2 regions of the Kitasatospora dryopteridis genome follow, and region 2 is predicted to be linked to the other one. Evidence: riboswitches for the same ligand, from Rfam matches in the RefSeq annotation. Region 2 holds a riboswitch; the other holds the start of a gene.
The links. A riboswitch is a leader RNA that binds a small molecule or an ion and turns the genes downstream of it on or off. The one in region 2 is predicted to bind glycine.
Positions count from the first base shown of each region.

Region 1: linked by a shared signal. The riboswitch ahead of gcvT (glycine cleavage system aminomethyltransferase GcvT) and the one ahead of gcvP (aminomethyl-transferring glycine dehydrogenase) in region 2 are both predicted to bind glycine.

Region 1 is NZ_CP192749.1:5,159,456-5,166,789, reverse strand. Features, by position in the region: gene ACQ614_RS23460 (ABC transporter permease) at 1-453, opposite strand, end outside; gene ACQ614_RS23455 (enhanced serine sensitivity protein SseB C-terminal domain-containing protein) at 1,043-1,930, opposite strand; gene ACQ614_RS23450 (enhanced serine sensitivity protein SseB) at 2,086-2,877, opposite strand; glycine riboswitch at 2,993-3,094, shown strand; gene gcvT (glycine cleavage system aminomethyltransferase GcvT) at 3,281-4,399, shown strand; gene gcvH (glycine cleavage system protein GcvH) at 4,481-4,855, shown strand; gene glyA (serine hydroxymethyltransferase) at 4,933-6,201, shown strand; gene ACQ614_RS23430 (L-serine ammonia-lyase) at 6,344-7,334, shown strand, end outside.
Region 2 is NZ_CP192749.1:1,542,035-1,549,368, forward strand. Features, by position in the region: gene ACQ614_RS07055 (glutamate--cysteine ligase) at 1-714, opposite strand, end outside; gene ACQ614_RS07060 (hypothetical protein) at 1,055-1,627, shown strand; gene ACQ614_RS07065 (DUF5999 family protein) at 1,971-2,162, shown strand; gene gcvP (aminomethyl-transferring glycine dehydrogenase) at 2,281-5,154, opposite strand; glycine riboswitch at 5,246-5,377, opposite strand; glycine riboswitch at 5,379-5,483, opposite strand; gene ACQ614_RS07075 (DUF2382 domain-containing protein) at 5,707-6,912, shown strand; gene ACQ614_RS07080 (MFS transporter) at 7,115-7,334, shown strand, end outside.

The DNA.
Region 1 (7,334 bases), 3.6 Mb from region 2:
GGTGTCGATCCAGCCGCCGAAGTAGCCGGCCGCGGCGCCGAGCACCACGCCGATCACCACGGAGACGGCGGCCGCCAGGAAGGCCACGGTGAGCGAGATCTGGGCGCCGTAGAGGATCCGGCTGAAGACGTCGCGGCCGAAGGTCGGGTCGACGCCGAGCAGGAACTCGCCGCTCATACCGCCGTACGCGCCCCTGGGGAGGCCGAGGTCCGGGTTGATCTGGTCCGGGTGGGGCTCGTCGACCGGGTGGCCGAACAGCGCCGTCAGCACCGGCGCGAAGATCGCGGCGAGGATCAGCAGGAGCACCACGGCGCCGCCCGCGAGGGCGACCTTGTCACGCTTCAGCCGGTCCCAGGCGATCCGGCCCGGAGAGCGGCCCTGGATGCGCTTGGCCGGGGCGGCAGTTGCGGCCTCGGGCCGGGCAGAGCCGGTGGTCTCGGTGGGTGTGGTCATGAGTCAGTTCGTTCCCCTCGCCGACGGTGGCCGGCCCACGGCCCGGTCCGGCGGGGCGACCCGGGCCCGATCAGGGCCCGGACCCCGGTGCGGTCCGGAGTTCGCGACAGTGCGGTGCAGAGCGGTGCGGTGGTTCCGTACGCCGGTGCGGCGGTGCAGAGTTCGTTTTCGGGGTGCCGGAGCCGGCCGGCCGGACTCGGGGACCGGGGCGGCGGGTTCGCGGCGTTGCGGGGTGGAGCGGGTCCTGCGTGGTGCCGGTGCGCGGCATGCACATCGCGCGGTTCGGCGGGTTTCGGAGGGCGCGTTCACCTTTGTGGGGATCGGCTCGCGCACTGCGTTGGGCAGCACTCTCTGTCATCGGAGAGGCGTTCCGCCAGAGGGGGCAACCGAAGGATGCCTAACTGTGATCTGTCCGCATGCAGACCCGTCCGGCCTCGAATAGGCGTCTTCACACGGCTGAAACAAGCCTGTCAAGACGGGTACTGACGGAAGCCCGCCAACGGCGGGAAACCGCCACCACCTGGGCGCGACCCGCCACTGGCGGACCTCCGCCACAAGGCTCGGTAAAGCGCGGGAAAAGGAAAGTGGATCAGCGGCCGGGGTAGCCGGGCCACGGCTGCTGGGGCCAGGGCTGCGGCCCCGGCGCCGACTGCGGAGAGTAACCATAGGCCGGGTAGGGGGCCCCGCCCTGCGGGTGCCCGTACTGGGCGTCGCGGTCGAAGAACGGGCGGGCGTTGGCGCGCATCCACATCGCGACCGGGTCGAACTCGTCGGCCATCGCGACGGTGGAGACCGCCAGCCCCTCCGGGGCCAGCTGGGCGGCGCGCTGCACCAGCGCCCGCGCCGCCTCCACCGCGGGCGGGGAGTTGTCGTACAGGTCCAGCCCGACGGCCAGGTACGCCTCGCCCAGGGCAGGCTGCACCCAGGCCTGGCGCAGCGAGCGCAGCGGCCGGACCTGCACCGCCTGCTGCTCCAGCAGGCCGTAGAACTGCGGCGCGTGCAGGCGGGATTCGGAAATGCGCAGCGGGCCGGCCGGGAGCCGGTCCAGGCCCACCGCGATGCGTCTGAGGTCGGCCCACGGGATGCCGACGCCGCCGCCGGGCGCGTGCGGGTTCAGCCACAGGCCCCAGCGGGTGCGGAACAGCGCGGCGGCGATCTCGGTGCCGGAGATCACCTCGTGGCCGCGGGCCCAGCCGCTGGCGGCGAGCTGCTCGGCGGAGGTGACGGCGGGGGCGTAGCCGTGCCCGCCGATGTCCATGTTCCCGTACTGGGCGTCGGGGCTGCCGGGGGTGCCGTGCCAGAGCAGCATCCAGACCTGCCCCTGGGCGAGGGCCCGGAGCAGGTTCTCGTACGCGTCGTAGCGCTCCGGGGCGACCGCGCCGAGGGCGCGCTCGATGGCGCCCGGGTCTCCGCCCGCGGGCGCCACGGGTGCCCGGCCCCACTGGCCCGGCCCGCCGCCTGCCGCTGCCGCGCTCATGCGCCCGCCTCGCTCCGCTCGCTCACGTCGCCGTGCCCCGTCTTGTCCGTCTTCCGCCGCTCGCCCTCACTGTCGGGGAGCACCCTATTGCGCAAGGCCGACAGGCGTCATGCCGCATACCCCCCGGCCGCCCCGCCGCCGTGCGGCGCAGGCGGTCACCCCCGGACGTAGAACGGCGCCACGGCGGTGAGCAGCCACTCGACGACGGGGTCGTCGGCAAGATCGAGCAGCACCAGGTGGACGCCCCAGGGCGGCGGCGCGGTTCCCATCGCACGGCCGAGCGCCTCGTTGACCTGCGCGGGATCGGCCGGCCAGGCCGGGTCGAGCTGGATCCCGACGTACAGCTGCGGGGCGTCGGCCTCCACCCGGGCGAGCGCCCGGCGCGCCGTCAGCACGCCCGGCAGCGCCTGGAGTTCGGCGGTCGCCGCGGCGAGGAAGGCGTACGGCTCCTGGTGCGGCTCGGGCTCGCGCAGGGCCACCGCGGCGCCCTCGGAGACGGGCTCGGCGTCCCAGCGTTCGCCCTGCGGTCCGCGGCGCAGCTCGCCGACGCCCTCGGGCGGCACCGGGATGCCCACCGGCGCCTCCGGGTTGACCGCGATGCCGATGCCGAGCGGGAGGCCGCGGGCGAACTCCCAGACCGGTGCGATCGCGAACGGCATGCCGGGGGCGTGCTGCAGGAACTGCTCCTGCGAGGAGAACACCGGGACGTACGGGGTACCGGCCAGCTCGATGGTCGGCAGGTCCAGCGAGGTGCCCTGCGGGTCGGCGCCGGCCGGCAGCGGGATCCACACCTGGCTGCGGGCCAGCACCTCGATCACCCGGGGCGTCGCGCCGGGGTCGCCGAGGGCCGCGGTGAGCACCTGCTCCAGTTCGTTGGACGGCCAGCCGCCGCCCTCCGGCGCCGAGCCGGGACCGGCCCACGCCTGTGCCTCGCCCGGATAGCCCATGTACCGCCCCTTCGATCGACCGCTGTACAGAGCCTAGCGGGCCGCCCCCTCTCCCATCAGGCCCGGCGGCATGCCATGATGAGCGCGCTCGACCTCCAAGTTCATACTGGCCGCTCGAACCCGCGCGGGAGAGTCCGGAACGCCCCCAGGGCGCGGCCGGCGCCGAAGGAGCAAGTCCTCCCCGGAATCTCTCAGGCACCCATACCGCACGGGCGAGGCACATCTGGAAAGTGGACACGGCCGCGCCGTGCGCCCACCCACGGTGCAAGCCGCCATCCTTGAGGTGGCGGTGAAGCTCTCAGGTTGTTGACGACAGACGGGGAGACTCCACCAGCCCGTCCTGCCCGCCCCCGGGCAGGAGGGTCGCCCGCGTGCCCGCAAGCAGCCAAGGAGTCCTGCCGTCATGTCCCTCCGCCTCACCGCGCTCGACGCGCTGCACCGCTCGCTCGGTGCCACCATGACCGACTTCGCCGGCTGGGACATGCCGCTGCGCTACGGCAGCGAGCGCGAGGAGCACCTCGCCGTCCGGACGAAGGCCGGCCTGTTCGACCTCTCGCACATGGGCGAGATCACCGTCTCCGGCCCGCAGGCCGGCGAGATGCTGGACCACGCGCTGGTCGGCTTCATCTCCGCGCTCGGCGTGCTGCGCGCCCGCTACACCATGATCTGCCGCGAGGACGGCGGCATCCTCGACGACCTGATCGTCTACCGCACCGCGGAGGACGAGTACATGGTGGTCGCCAACGCCTCCAACGCCCAGGTGGTGCTGGACGCGCTGACCGAGCGCGCCGAGGGCTTCGACGCGGTCGTCCGTGACGACCGCGACGCCTACGCGCTGATCGCCGTCCAGGGCCCGGAGGCGAACGGCATCCTCGCCTCGCTGACCGACGCCGACCTGCCCGGCCTGAAGTACTACGCGCTGCTGCCCGCGACCGTCGCCGGCAAGCAGGTCTGGCTCGCCCGCACGGGCTACACCGGCGAGGACGGCTTCGAGGTCTTCTGCGCCCCGGCCGACGCCGAGCACCTGTGGCAGGCGCTGACCGCGGCGGGCGCCGACAAGGGCCTGGTGCCGTGCGGCCTGTCCTGCCGCGACACGCTGCGCCTGGAGGCGGGCATGCCGCTGTACGGCCACGAGCTGTCCACCGACCTGACCCCGTTCGACGCCGGCCTCGGCCGCGTGGTGCGCTTCGACAAGACCACCAACGAGGGCGCCTTCGTCGGCCGCAAGGCGCTGGAGCAGGCGGCCGCCGAGGCCGAGTCCGCGCCGCCGCGCAAGCTGGTCGGCCTGGTCTCCGAGGGCAAGCGGGTGCCGCGCGCCGAGTACGCGGTGGTCGACGCCCAGGGCAACCCGATCGGCCGGATCACCTCCGGCGCGCCCTCCCCCACTCTCGGCAGGCCGATCGCCATCGCCTACGTGGACGCGGCGCACGCCGAGCCCGGCACCGCCGTCGCCGTCGACGTGCGCGGCAAGGCCGAGCCGGTCGAGGTCGTGGCGCTGCCGTTCTACAAGCGCGCCCGCTGAGCGCCGAAAAGCCCCTTCCCCGAGCGGTCCGCCCAGCGGACGGCCACGCCCCTCCCCCTTGCGATCCTGGAGAATGACGCCATGAGCAACCCCACGCACCTGCAGTACACCGAGGAGCACGAGTGGCTGACCGCCGCCGTGGACGGGGTGTCGACGATCGGCATCACCGCGCACGCCGCGGACGCCCTCGGCGACATCGTGTACGTCCAGCTCCCCGAGGTCGGTGACACGGTCACCGCCGGTGAGACCTGTGGCGAGCTGGAGTCCACCAAGTCGGTCAGCGACCTGTACTCGCCCGTCACCGGCGAGGTCGTGGAGGTCAACCAGGCCGTCCTCGACGACAACGCGCTGGTGAACAGCTCCCCGTTCGAGGAGGGCTGGCTGTTCAAGGTCCGCGTCGAGGAGACCGGCAAGACGCTCGACGCCGACGCGTACACCGCCTTCATCGGCGGCTGACCGCCCGCTCTCCGGGGCGGCCGCAGCGCAGCGGCCGCCCCGCCCTGGCCCTTCGCTCCACGGGGAGACCCCACCTCATGACGGTTCTCAACCAGTCCCTGCACGCGCTCGACCCGGAGATCGCGGCCGCGGTCGACGCCGAGCTGCACCGCCAGCAGACCACCCTCGAAATGATCGCCTCCGAGAACTTCGCCCCCGTGGCGGTCATGGAGGCCCAGGGGTCGGTCCTGACCAACAAGTACGCCGAGGGCTACCCCGGCAAGCGCTACTACGGCGGCTGCGAGCACGTCGACGTCGCCGAGCAGATCGCCATCGACCGGGTGAAGGCTCTGTTCGGCGCCGAGCACGCGAACGTCCAGCCGCACTCCGGTGCGCAGGCGAACGCCGCGGCGATGTTCGCGCTGATCCAGCCGGGCGACACCATCCTGGGCCTGAGCCTGGCGCACGGCGGCCACCTCACCCACGGCATGAAGATCAACTTCTCCGGCAAGCTCTACAACGTGGCCGCGTACCACGTCGACGAGAAGACCGGCCAGGTCGACATGGCCGAGGTCGAGCGCCTGGCCAAGGAGCACCAGCCGAAGCTGATCATCGCCGGCTGGTCCGCCTACCCGCGCCAGCTGGACTTCGCCGAGTTCCGCCGCATCGCGGACGAGGTCGGCGCCCTGCTCATGGTCGACATGGCGCACTTCGCCGGCCTGGTCGCCGCGGGCCTGCACCCCTCGCCGGTGCCGTACGCGGACGTGGTCACCACCACCACCCACAAGACCCTCGGCGGCCCCCGCGGCGGCGTCATCCTCTGCAAGGAGGAGTGGGCCAAGAAGATCAACTCCGCGGTCTTCCCCGGCCAGCAGGGCGGCCCGCTGGAGCACGTGATCGCCGCCAAGGCCGTGGCCTTCAAGGTCGCCGCCTCGGAGGAGTTCAAGGACCGCCAGCGCCGCACCCTCGAGGGCGCGAAGATCCTGGCCGAGCGCCTGCTCCGCCAGGACACCGTGGATGCCGGCGTCTCGGTGCTCTCCGGCGGCACCGACGTGCACCTGGTCCTCGTCGACCTGCGCAACAGCGAGCTCAACGGCCAGGACGCCGAGGACCGCCTGCACGAGGTCGGCATCACGGTCAACCGCAACGCCGTCCCGAACGACCCGCGCCCGCCGATGGTCACCTCCGGCCTGCGCGTCGGCACCCCGGCCCTGGCCACCCGCGGCTTCCAGGCGGAGGACTTCCGCGAGGTCGCCGACGTGATCGCCGAGGCCCTGCTGCCGGGCTTCGACGAGGCCAAGGCCACCGCCCTCAAGGCCCGCGTGACGGCGCTGGCCGCGAAGTACCCGCTCTACCCCGAGCTGTAGTCCGTCTCCTCCCGGCGAACGGCCCCACCCCGGCCGTTCGCCGGGAATTCCGGGGCACCGAGCACACTGGACAGTGCGCACGGTGCCCCGAACCGTGTCACCCAGCAAGTCCTTCCACGAGACCAGACAAGGACGTCCCCCCGTGGCCATCAGCGTCTTCGACCTCTTCTCCATCGGCATAGGGCCGTCCAGCTCGCACACCGTCGGCCCGATGCGCGCCGCCCGGATGTTCGCGCGCCGCCTCAACTCGGAGGGGCTGCTGGACCGCACCGCCTCGGTGCGGGCCGAGCTGTTCGGCTCGCTCGGCGCCACCGGCCACGGCCACGGCACCCCCAAGGCCGTCCTGCTCGGCCTGGAGGGCAACTCGCCGCGCACCGTCGACGTCGACCAGGCCGACCTCGACGTCGAGCGCATCCACCGGGAGAAGCGGCTGCGCCTGCTCGCCCAGGACAAGGACGTCCAGCACGAGATCGCCTTCGACCCGGACAGCCAGCTGGTGCTGCACCGGCGCCGCTCGCTGCCGTACCACGCCAACGGCATGACCCTCGCCGCCTACGACGCGGCCGGCGTGCCCGTCCTGGAGAAGACCTACTACTCGGTCGGCGGCGGCTTCGTGGTCGACGAGGACGCGATAGGCGCCGACCGCGTCAAGCCCGACGACACCGTGCTGCGCTACCCCTTCCGCACCGGCGAGGAGCTGCTGCGGCTCACCCGCGAGACCGGGCTGTCGATCTCCGGCCTGATGCTGGAGAACGAGAAGGCCTGGCGCACCGAGGCGGAGATCCGGACCGGGCTGCTGGAGATCTGGCACGTCATGCAGGAGTGCGTGGCGGCCGGCATGGGCCGCGAGGGCATCCTGCCGGGCGGGCTGAAGGTGCGCCGCCGGGCCGCCGCGGGCGCCCGCGCACTGCGCGCCGAGGGCATCGGCCCGGCGAACGCGATGGAGTGGGTCACCCTGTACGCGATGGCGGTGAACGAGGAGAACGCCTCGGGCCGCCGCGTGGTCACCGCACCGACCAACGGCGCCGCGGGCATCGTCCCGGCCGTGCTGCACTACTTCATGAACTTCATCCCCGGCGCCGACGACGACGGCATCGTGCGCTTCCTGCTGGCGGCCGGTGCGATCGGCATGC
Region 2 (7,334 bases):
GAGCACAGGGCGGGTCTCGCGCCACAGTTCGCGGCCGAACAGGAACGGCGAGTTGGCGCCGAGCGCGACCTGGCTGGCGGAGATCGCCTGGGCGGCGTTCCAGACGGGTGCGAACTTCTCCGGGGTGACCTGCAGGTGCAGTTGGAGCGAGGTGGCGGCGGCCTCGGCGACCATCGAGACGGATTCGACGGCGAGGTGCTCGACGCCGTCGATGTCGAGCGCGATGTCCTCGCCGCGCGCGGCCAGTATCTGGTCGCTGAGCAGGCTGTAGCGGTTGTTGTGCGACATGGCGTCCAGGCCGGTGTGGTCCACGTCGAGGGTCGGCAGGATGCCGACCATGACGATCCGGGCGCCGGCCTCGGCGGCCTGCCGGTCGGCGTACCGCAGGCAGGTGTCGACCTCCTCGCGGAGCTCCTCCAGGACGTGCCCGCCGAGCCGCCGCGGGGCCACGTTGACCTCGATGTTGAAGCGGCCCAGCTCGGTCTGGAAGTCGGCCGAGGCGATGGACTGCAGGACCTGCGCGTTGCGCATCACCGGCATGCCCTGCTCGTCGGCCAGGTTGAGCTCGATCTCCAGGCCCATCATCGCTCTGGGGCGGTCGAAGCGTCCCTCGCGCAGCATCCGCTCGAGCACGTCCAGACAGGACTGGAGCTTGCGGCGGTACAGCTGCCGGTCGGACAGTTCAGCGCGAGTGGCAGCGACCTTCTCGCCCATGAGCGTCCTCCTCCCCTAGGTCGACCGTGCATGCATCATGCCCATCCGGAAGATCGATAGCCCGGCGTCCCGAACGCGGTGGCGACGCCCGAATCTGACGGACCGTCAGCTCTGATCGGACTTGCCGCACCACACCGAACGTGATAAGAAGGTCACCCTGCGCACCTGTTCGAGTAGAATTCGCACTGCGCTCCCGGCCGGTTTCCCGTCGCACGACAACCTCGTGCTCGCGTGGTTCCCGCGCCCGCACCGCGATCATGCCCAACCGGACACGGCCCAGGTCCCGCCACGCCGGTATGCCGCACTCGCACGCCGATCTCGCACGGAGAGGCGACCCGCCATGACTCTGCAGACCCCTCAGCCACCGCCCAGCGCCCTGCGCGCCGTGCTGGCCGCCCTCGACGACGAGAGCGCGCTGAGCAAGCCGGCCGCAGCCGCGCTGCGCCATACCCCCGGCCCGCTGCTGCCCGCGCATCCGCTGGCCGTCTACGTACTGGAGGGGTCCGCGCTCGGCACGGCGCGGCGCACCGGCTGGCGGTTCCTCATCAAGCACGGCACCGGTGGTGTGGTCGCCGCGGCGGAGGTCGCCGAGACGGCGGGCGGGCACACCTTCTCGCACTTCGCGGCCGGCCCCTACCTCGACTCCACGGTGCAGGCGCTGCGGCAGGCCTGGCAGCTGGCACAGGGCTCGCGCACCGTCCGCCTGCCGCGGCTGCTGTCGATGCCCGGCCACTACGCCACCGCCCTGTGGCTGAACGGTTCGGCGCCGGACGGCGGGGACGACCTGCTGATCCCGCTCTCCCCCGCGCCGCTGGGCGTGACGGCGCACCGGATCTACCACGCGGCCGAGCTGCTGGCGGCCCTGGAGCGCCCGCCGCTCGGCGGCACCGCGGTCCTGCTCAGCCAGGGCTGACGCGCCGCGGCCCTGCCGGGGCCGACGCGTCGACTCGCCCGGACGGGCCATCGGGTCTGACCCATTGGGGTCAGGTCACCGGTGGCCCGTTTCGTCGTTCCCGCGCTGCTCGGCCGCCTGAACGGGTGATCTCGGGCAAGGAGTTGTGGCGCATGTCACGAAACGGCTGCGGGAAGGCCGCGGGATGCCGACACTGGGAACCAGCACAAGTGGGCGGTTGTCCTACCCACTGGAGCGCCGGTTCACACCTGGGCCGGCGAAGAGGACGATCCGCCGGCAGGGCGGCGCGCCACGGGGGTGCCGTGCGGCGGGGAGGATCGCGAGCGAAGCGAGGGTACGAGCTATGTGCCAGCACCGTCCTGAGTGCCCTTCGGCAGAGTCGGCCGACCGCGAAGCGGCCGTCCCGGTGGCCCGCCACCCCGAGCAGGGCTGGAGCCTGCTCTGCAACGGCGTCCTCCTCTTCGAGGACACCGGTGAACTGCTGCCCGACGGCCGGGTGATCGCCCCGCGGCGGCCGCTCGCCGTGGCAGCCTGACGGACAAGCGCAACCGCCCGGCAAGCAACAGCCGCCCGACGGCCGCCAGGCCGTCCCGAACGCCGCGAGGCCCCGGAGGAAGCTTCCTCCGGGGCCCTCGCCGTCATGCGCTACCGGTTCAGTTGCCGTACTCGTCCAGCGGCGGGCAGGAGCAGACCAGGTTGCGGTCGCCGTACGCACCGTCGATGCGGCTCACCGGCGGCCAGTACTTGTCCGCGGGGTTCACGCCGGCCGGGAAGACGGCCTCCTCGCGGGTGTACGCGTGCTGCCAGTCGCCGGCCAGGTTGGCGGCGGTGTGCGGGGCGTTGCGCAGCGGGTTGTCCTCGGCGGGCCACTCGCCGGAGCCGACCTTGTCGATCTCCGCGCGGATCTCGATCATCGCCTCGCAGAAGCGGTCGATCTCGTGCAGGTCCTCGGACTCGGTGGGCTCGATCATCAGCGTGCCGGCCACCGGGAAGGACATGGTCGGGGCGTGGAAACCGTAGTCGATCAGGCGCTTGGCGATGTCGTCGACGGTGACGCCGGTCTCCTTGGTGAGCGGGCGCAGGTCGATGATGCACTCGTGCGCGACCAGGCCGCCGGGGCCGGTGTAGAGCACCGGGAAGTGCGGGGCGAGCCGCTTGGCGATGTAGTTGGCGTTCAGCACGGCCACCTGGGTGGCGCGCTTGAGGCCCTCGCCGCCCATCAGGCGGACGTACGCCCAGGAGATCGGCAGGATCGCCGCCGAGCCCCACGGGGCGGCCGAGATCGGGCCGACGCCGGTGGCCGGGCCGGCCTCCTCCTGCAGCGGGTGGTTCGGCAGGTACGGCGCGAGGTGCTCGCGGACCGCGACCGGGCCGACGCCCGGACCGCCGCCGCCGTGCGGGATGCAGAAGGTCTTGTGCAGGTTCAGGTGCGAGACGTCGGCACCGAACTTGCCCGGCTTGGCAAGGCCGACCAGCGCGTTGAGGTTGGCGCCGTCGACGTACACCTGGCCGCCGGCCTCGTGCACCAGCTCGCAGATGGTGGTGATCTCGGTCTCGAACACGCCGTGGGTGGACGGGTAGGTGACCATCAGCACGGACAGCTGGTCGCGGTGCTGCTGGATCTTGGCCTTGAGGTCCTCGACGTCGACGTCGCCGTCGGTGAGGGTCTTGACCACGACGACGCGCATGCCGGCCATCACCGCGGAGGCGGCGTTGGTGCCGTGCGCGGAGGACGGGATGAGGCAGACGTCGCGCTGGGTGTCGCCGTTGGCGTGGTGGTAGGCGCGGACGGCCAGCAGGCCGGCCAGCTCGCCCTGGGAGCCGGCGTTCGGCTGGATGGAGACCGCGTCGTAGCCGGTCACCTCGACGAGCTGCTGCTCCAGGCCGTGGATCAGGCTGAGGAAGCCCTGCACCTGGTCGGCCGGGGCGAAGGGGTGCAGCTGGCCGAACTCCGGCCAGGTCACCGGCTCCATCTCGGTGGTCGCGTTGAGCTTCATGGTGCAGGAGCCCAGCGGGATCATGCCGCGGTCCAGCGCGTAGTCGCGGTCCGACAGGCGGCGCAGGTAGCGCAGCATGGCGGTCTCGGAGCGGTGGCTGTGGAAGACCGGGTGGGTGAGGTACTCGTCCTCGCGCAGCAGGGCGGCCGGCAGCGCGTCGGCGGTCTCGGCCAGCTCGGCGCCGGTGACGCCGAAGGCGGCCCAGAGGGCGGCGACGTGCTCGCGGGTGGTGGTCTCGTCGCAGGAGATCGAGACGGTGTCGGCGTCGACCTTGAAGATGTTGATGTTCGCGGCGAGCGCGGCGGCGACGACCTCGTCGGCGCGCTGCGGGACGCGGGCGGTGACGGTGTCGAAGAACGCGCCGTGCACCAGCTCGACGCCGTCGGCGCGCAGGCCCTCGGCGAGCGCCGCGGCGTAGCGGTGGGTGCGGCGGGCGATCGCGGCCAGGCCGTCGGGGCCGTGGTAGACGGCGTACATGGAGGCCATCACGGCGAGCAGCACCTGGGCGGTGCAGATGTTGCTGGTGGCCTTCTCGCGGCGGATGTGCTGCTCGCGGGTCTGCAGGGCGAGGCGGTAGGCGCGGTTGCCGTCGGAGTCGACGGAGACGCCGACCAGGCGGCCGGGCAGGTTGCGGGCGTACTCGGCGCGGACGGCGAGGTAGCCGGCGTGCGGGCCGCCGAAGCCCATCGGGACGCCGAAGCGCTGCGAGGTGCCGCAGGCGATGTCGGCGCCGAGCGAGCCCGGGGACTTGAGCAGGGTGAGGGCGAGCAGGTCGGCGGCGACCGCGACGACCGCGCCGAGGCCGTGCGCCTGCTCGATGACCGGGGCGAGGTCGCGGACGACGCCGGAGGCACCCGGGTACTGGAGCAGCACGCCGAAGACGCCGCGCTCGGCGATCTCGGCCGGGATGCCCTCGGACAGGTCGGCGACGACGACCTCGACGCCGGTCGGCACGGCGCGGGTCTCGATCACGGCGACGGTCTGCGGCAGGGTGTCGGCGTCGATCAGGAAGACGCCGCCCTTGACCTTGGTGACGCGGCGGGCCAGGGCCATCGCCTCGGCGGCCGCGGTGCCCTCGTCGAGCAGGGAGGAGCCGGAGGTGGCGAGGCCGGTCAGGTCGGAGACCAGGGTCTGGAAGTTCAGCAGCGCCTCGAGGCGGCCCTGCGAGATCTCCGGCTGGTACGGGGTGTAGGCGGTGTACCAGGCCGGGTTCTCCAGCACGTTGCGCAGGATCACCGGCGGGGTGAAGGTGCCGTAGTAGCCGAGGCCGATCATGGAGGTGGCGACCTGGTTGCGCCCGGCCAGCTCGCGCAGCTCGGCGAGCACCTGGGCCTCGCTGCGACCGGCGGGCAGGCCCAGCGCGGTCAGGCTGCGGATGGCCTCGGGCACGGCCGCGTCGGACAGCTCGTCCAGGGAGGCGTAGCCCACCTGGGCCAGCATCTTCGCCTGGGCGGCCGCGTCGGGGCCGATGTGGCGGGTCTCGAAGGGGCTGGCCTGCTCGAGCTCGGTGAGGTTCGGCTGGGCGTTCATGGGGGTCGAGGCCTCCTGGTCACGGACCGGCGGGGGTACGCACGCCGGTCGGCCGCCGTGGGGAGCCGAGGACGCACGAACCCGTCAGGCCTCCCCCTCTGTCATCGGTACCTGAGAGCTTCGCCGCCCCGACGCCCTGGGGCATCTTTTCGGCTTGCACCGTCGGTGAGGGTGGTCACCGGCGGCTCCTGTGCCGACGGCCCTGCCCTGCTTTCCAGAGTGACCTGTCCCGTGCGGTACGGATGCCTGAGAGATTCCGGGGAGGAGTTGCTCCTTCGGCGCCCCTTGCCCCAGCTCAGCAGGGTCGGGGACTCTCCCGCGCGGGTTCGGCGGTCGCCGCCCAGGGTACCAGCGGGACACCCGTCGATGACGGGTGCTGTGACCGGCGTCCCACGCGCCGCGTTCCCCCGGACGGCCGATCACCGGCCCGGACGGCCCCGCCCGGCTCGCCGCTGTCCGGTCCATGGCGTTTTGTGTGAGATGGCGTCTGGCCAGCTCCTCCAGGTGACCCCACTTCCGAGTACCACAGGAGCAGTTGCACTGGAGGACAGCGTGCAGACCGATATCGATCCGCGAGACCTGATCGGGCACAAGGCGGTCGACCGGAACGGTGACAAGATCGGCACGGTCGACGAGGTCTATCTCGACGACGCAACCGGCGAGCCCGAGTGGGCCGCGGTGCGCACCGGGATCTTCGGCCGGGACGCCTTCGTCCCGCTGACCACCAGCGAGTTCTCCGGCGAGGAGCTGCGGGTCCCGTACGACAAGTCGCTGATCAAGGAGTCCCCGGACTTCGGCGTGGGCCAGCACCTCTCACCGGCCCAGGAGTTGCAGCTCTACCGCTACTACGGTCTGGACACCTCGGGCACCGGCCGCCCGACCGCGGAGGCACCCGCAGCCGCCCCGGCCGGGCGCAGCCGGGACGCCGACTTCGGGTCGGTGGCCAACGGCTCCCCCGGCCCGGCGGCCGCCCCGGCTGCCGGGCCGGCCGCCGCGAACGGCCACGGCCACGCCCGGCAGCCGGACGGCGGGCCCGGCACCCGGCACGACCGCGCCGAGCCGCACGACGGCCACCACCGCCCGGAGGCGCACGACAACACGATGCGGCTCCAGGCGGTGCCGGCCGGCGGCAACGTCCGCCCGCTGGTCGCGCCGTCCGCCGCACCGCACCGGGTGCCGTCCGTCGAGGGGCAGCACCCCGGCGGGCAGCACGCCGACGGCGACGCCGGGCCGCGCGGGCCGGTGGAGATCACCTGCCGCGAGGAGCGCCTGGACATCAGCACCGAGTGGCACGTGCTGGGCACCGCGCGGCTGCGCAAGTACGTGACCTCGGAGGCCGTGGAGCGGCGGGTGCCGGTGGTGCGCGAGCGCGTCCGGGTGGAGCGGGTGCCGGTGACCGACGCCGAGCGGGCCGTGCTGACCGAGCAGGAGATCGCCGAGGCGATGGAGGAGGTGACCCTGCGCGAGGAGCGGCCGGTGGTACGCAAGTACCTGGCGCCGGTCGAGCGGGTCCGCCTGGTGGTCGAGCGGTACACCGAGGAGGAGCTCGTCCGCGAGGAGCTGCGGCGCGAGCACGTGGAGGTGCACGACGAGACGGCGCACCAGCCGTACGGGCCGCTGCCGGCCGACCGGGCGGCCGCGGCCGACGGTCCGGCGCCGGCGGCCGTGCACACCGGCCCCCACCCGGCGGGTCCGGCGCCCGCGCAGGTGGCGGCCCGCACGGCCGGGCCCCAGCCGGAGCCGCTGCGGCACATCTGAGCACGGGCGGGCGTCGCCCGTTCGCCGGGTGAAGGCCCCGGTCCGCCGATGCGGACCGGGGCCTTCACTTTGCCAAAGCTTCACCAATCGATATTTGACACATTGAAGTATCAGCCTGCATCGTTACTTCAGCTGATTCACTATCTCTCGCCTGAAGCACTTGACCGGGCTCCGGGCAGTACCAAAACGGGAGGAACCCACCGTGAGTGAGGCCCCACAGCCCGCCACCACGGCAGACCGGCCGAGCAGTGCGCGGGTGCTCCCCGCGCTCGTGCTGGCCATGCTGGCGTTCAGCGTGGTGCAGACCGCGGTCGTGCCGATCCTGCCGTCGCTGGCCAAGGAGCTGGACGTCTCCGGCTCCAGCATCACCTGGCTGATGACCGCCAACCTGCTGTCCGCAGCCGTCCTCACCCCGCTGCTCG